DNA from 2 places in the Curtobacterium pomorum genome. Region 1 is predicted to be linked to the other one. Evidence: riboswitches for the same ligand, from Rfam matches in the RefSeq annotation. Region 1 holds a riboswitch; the other holds the start of a gene.

The links. A riboswitch is a leader RNA that binds a small molecule or an ion and turns the genes downstream of it on or off. The one in region 1 is predicted to bind thiamine pyrophosphate.
Region 2: another riboswitch for thiamine pyrophosphate. It lies ahead of ACGH48_RS05655 (ECF transporter S component); the one in region 1 lies ahead of thiM (hydroxyethylthiazole kinase).

What each region holds. Positions count from the first base shown of each region.
Region 1 is NZ_CP172409.1:1,627,698-1,629,891, forward strand. It holds gene thiE (thiamine phosphate synthase) at 1-171, opposite strand, end outside; gene thiM (hydroxyethylthiazole kinase) at 168-1,028, opposite strand; TPP riboswitch at 1,017-1,112, opposite strand; gene ACGH48_RS07885 (NUDIX domain-containing protein) at 1,194-2,096, shown strand.
Region 2 is NZ_CP172409.1:1,180,016-1,182,209, reverse strand. It holds gene ACGH48_RS05660 (ATP-binding cassette domain-containing protein) at 1-482, opposite strand, end outside; gene ACGH48_RS05655 (ECF transporter S component) at 485-1,123, opposite strand; TPP riboswitch at 1,119-1,230, opposite strand; gene ACGH48_RS05650 (hypothetical protein) at 1,329-1,649, opposite strand; gene glgX (glycogen debranching protein GlgX) at 1,779-2,194, shown strand, end outside.

The DNA.
Region 1 (2,194 bases):
GGTCAGGGCGAGCAGGCCACGGGCCGAGGCGTCCTTGTCCCGCACCTGCACGATCCCGACCCCGGCGTGCACCGCGGCGCGGACCACCCCGAGCACCCCGACACCGTGCCGGTCGGCCAGCGCGCCGTCGGTGACCAGGTAGACGCCGACGTCCCGCCGCGGCCCGCTCATGCCGGCACCACCAGGGACGCAGGCTCGGCCTCGACCGTGATCCGGGCCTCGCGGACGACGTCCTCCGGGGTGAGCGACGCCAACCGGTCGAGGAACAGCGGCTGGAACGTGCCGGGCCCGCCGGCCTCGCGTGCGGCGAGCTCCGCGGCGATGGTGTGCACCGCGGTCGCGGCGACGGCGGCCGCGCCGGCGTCGTCGGGCGCGACCGACGTGAACGCGGCGACGACCGCGCCGAGGGCACACCCGCCCCCGGTGATCCGCGTCAACAGGTCGGTGCCGTTGGCGACCCGCACCACGCCGGTGCCCGGCGCGACCAGCAGGTCGACGGGACCCGACACGGCCACCGCGGCCACGAGCCTCCCGGTCGACGCCTGCACGGACGCGAGACGGGCGTCCTCGGTGCCCACCGTGCTGTCCACGCCGCGGCCACCGGCCGAGTCGCCGAGCAGGGCGAGCACCTCGGAGGCGTTGCCCCGCAGCACCGTCGGGTGCAACCCGAGCAGGTCGCGGGCCAGGGCGGTGCGCACCGGCAGCGAGCCGACGGCGACGGGGTCGAGCACCCACGGGGTGCCCGTGTCGCGGGCGGCGTGCGCGGCCTCGAGCGCGGCCACCCGCGGTTCCGCGTGCGGGGTCCCGGTGTTCACCAACAGGGCGTCGGCCACCCGGGCGAACGGCCCCGCCTCGGTCGGGACGTCGACCATCGCGGGCGACGCACCGAGCGCGAGCAGCACGTTCGCGGTGACGTTCTGCACCACGGTGTTCGTGATGCACTGCACCAACGGACTCCGGCCACGGACGGCCTCGAGCAGTTCGGCGGTTCGGTGGGCCCAATCAGGGGAGGGCGCAGCGGTCTCCATGGACGATCCCTTCGCGAGTACGAGCTCGAGCAGGTTCGACGGGTGTGATCTCAGCCGCTGGTTGCGGCACCCCGTGTCTCGAGCGACACCGTACACGAGCCGCTGCGTCGTGCCCCGGCCGTCGTCTCCGGTCACATGTCCGGCCCCGTGTGACAGGGTTGACGGGTGCCAGACACCACGCCTCCCGGACCGCCCCCGGGCCCCCGCGACCCCGGCGACGCCTGGGCGGTCGGCCCCGACGGCACCAAGGCCTGGGGACTCTTCGGCGCCGCCGGACTGCTCGTCGACGACGGCGCCGGACGCGTGCTCCTGCAGCACCGCGTCGAGTGGAGCCACCACGGCGGCACCTGGGGCATCCCCGGCGGCGCACGACACCAGGGCGAGGACGCCGTCACCGGCGCACTCCGCGAGTCCGCGGAGGAAGCCGGGGTGCCGCACGACGGCGTCGACCTGCGCCACACCGCACTGCTCGACCTGGGGTTCTGGACCTACACGACCGTCGTGGGGCGCGCCTCCCGGCCCTTCGAACCGGTCATCGCGGACCGCGAGAGCATCGCGCTCTCCTGGATCCCCGTCGACGACGTCGACGACCTCCCGCTGCACCCGGGGTTCGGCAGGTCGTGGCCGGCCCTCCGCGCGTCCATCACCACCACGCCGCACATCGTCGTCGACGCCGCGAACGTCGTCGGCAGCGTGCCCGACGGGTGGTGGAAGGACCGCGCGGGTGCCGCTGCGCGCCTGCTGTCGTCGGTGACGGCGCTCGCCGCGTCCGGGGTGGCGGCCGACCTGCTCGCGTTGCCGTTCACCCGGTGGTGGCCGCGGTGGACGGTGGTGCTCGAGGGTGCAGCCCGTGGCGCTTCGGCGGACGGGACCGACGGGTCCGGACCGGTCGAGGTCGTGCAGGCTCCGGGCTCCGGCGACGACGCGATCGTGTCGGCTGCGCAGTCCGCGGTGGACGCGGGGGACGGACCCGTCGTGGTCGTCACCGCCGACCGTGGCCTCCGAGCCCGCGTCGAGGCGATCGGCGCCGTCGTGCACGGACCGTCCTGGCTGCGCGACCAGTCCTAGCGGGGCGGCGTGGCCCGGCGCGCCGTGTCACTCGCCGTGACGTGTTGTTCACACCGCTGTGTCACGAGCGGACCCACTCGTCGGTACGCTGGCCGGAC
Region 2 (2,194 bases), 450 kb from region 1:
GACAGCATCGCAGTGGAACGGTCGAGGGGCAGGTCGAGCCCGACGACCTCGAGGGCCGACCGCACCCGCGCCCAGGTCTCGTCGCGCGGGACGCCGAGGTTCTCACAGCCGAACGCCACGTCGTCACCGATCCGCGACATCACGGTGTGCGCCTCGGGGTCCTGCATGACGAGGCCGACACGCCCGCGGACCGCGCGGGGGTCGGCACCGTCGACCAGGACCGAGCCCTGCGCGGAGGCAGCCGTGTCGTCGGTGGCGTCGGGTTCGTCGGGCAGGACGGCGGCGACCGCTCGGAGCAGCGTCGACTTGCCGGAGCCGGACGGTCCGACGATCGCGACCCGCTCTCCCGGCTCGACGCTCAGGTCGACGCCGCGGACGGCCCACTCGGCGCGTTCGGGGTAGCGCCATCCCCAGTCGCGGAACGCGATGCGTGCGGCGCGGACGCCGACGGCGTCCGGGGACGTCGACGACGGAGCGGACACCGTCACACCAGTTCGCGCGGCCGACGCCGACTGTGTTCGCGACCCGCCGCGAACGAGGACAGCACGCCGGTGCGGGCGAGTGCGCGGACGAGCAACCACGAACCGGCACCCGCGATCACCGCGCCCGAGATGACCGCGCAGACGACGTAGACGATCTTGAACGCGGCGTCGAGGCCGGGGTACCACAGCACGGTGTCGTTGATGCCGAGCGCGAGGCCGGCCGCGGCGCCCGCCAGGACGACGACCGGCAGCCGGTACACGCGGTACAGGAACAGGGCGAGGACGATCTCGGCTCCGAGGCCCTGGACGAGCCCGGCCTCGAGCGTCAGCCAGCCCCACTGGGTGCCGAATAGTGCCTCGACGGACGCGGCGACCATCTCACCGTAGAGTGCGGCGCCGGGCTTGCGGACGACGATGGCGACGAGTGGGCCGGCGAGCAGCCATACGCCGCCGAACAGCGCTTTCGTCCCCGGCAGGACGAGGTCCATGACGGCACTGATGGGCTCGTAGCCGAACTCCCAGAGCCGGAAGACGACGCCGAGTGCCACCGCGAGCACGCTCGCGACGACGATGTCGACGACCCGCCAGCGCAGCGATCGCCGCGGGGCGGTGTGGACGGTAGATGACGTGCCAGAAGACATGGTGCTGGACTCCTCCCTGCGCCGGCATGATCCGGATCAGGTTCGACGGTCGGAGCGCCACTCGCTCCCTCTCAGCCCGGCGGTCCCGGACTCCCGTGTGTGTCCCAGCAGTCTAGACGTGGTCGCGACCACATGACGGGTCGCGACCGCGGATCGGACGGGAGGCCCGTGGCGGGTCCGCCACGGGCCTCCCGTCCGATCGTCGCTACTTCTTCAGGACGCGCACCAGTTTCCGGAGCACGGTGCCGGTCACCCAGACGAGCGGGATGCTGACGGCGACGAGCGAGATGAGGTTCGGCTCGAACTCGAGGTCCTTGCCGGGGCGACGGACGTACGCGCCGACCGGGATCGACGCGCCGCCGCCACCGCCGCCGCCGTTCTCGTCGTCCCCGCCGCCCCCGAAGCCGAACCAGCCGAGGGACACCGGGATGAGGGTCTGGTCTCCGACCTCGACGGGGTCCCCGTAGTTCGTGGAGACGCCGATCGGGCGTACCTTGTCTGCGATCTGCGTGACGATGTTGGCCATGCGCGCGACGCTACTCGTCCGTTCCTCCACAGGGCGGGCCACGCGCGCAGGGGTGCACAGCTGGGGCTTGTCTGCGGACGCGGACGGGCGTCACCGATATGTTGGCGCGACCATCACCTGGAGGACCGTTTGCACACCTGGCCCGGCAACCCGTACCCGCTCGGGGCGACCTACGACGGAAGCGGCACGAACTTCGCGCTCTTCAGCGAGGTCGCCGAGCGCGTCGAACTCTGTCTGTTCGACACCGACGGCAACGAAGAGTGCATCCCCCTCGTCGAGGTCGACGCCTACGTCTGGCACGCCTACCTGCCGAACATCGGCCCCGGGCAGGAGTACGGCTTCCGTGTCCACGGCCCGTACGACCCCGACAACGGTGCACGCTGCAACCCGTCGAAGCTCCTGCTCGACCCCTACGCCAAGGCGACGAGCGGCGAGATCGACTGGGACCAGTCACTCTTCGCGTACACGTTCGGCGACCCGGACTCGACGAACGACGACGACTCTGCGGCGCACATGATGAAGGGCGTCGTGATCAACCCGTTCTT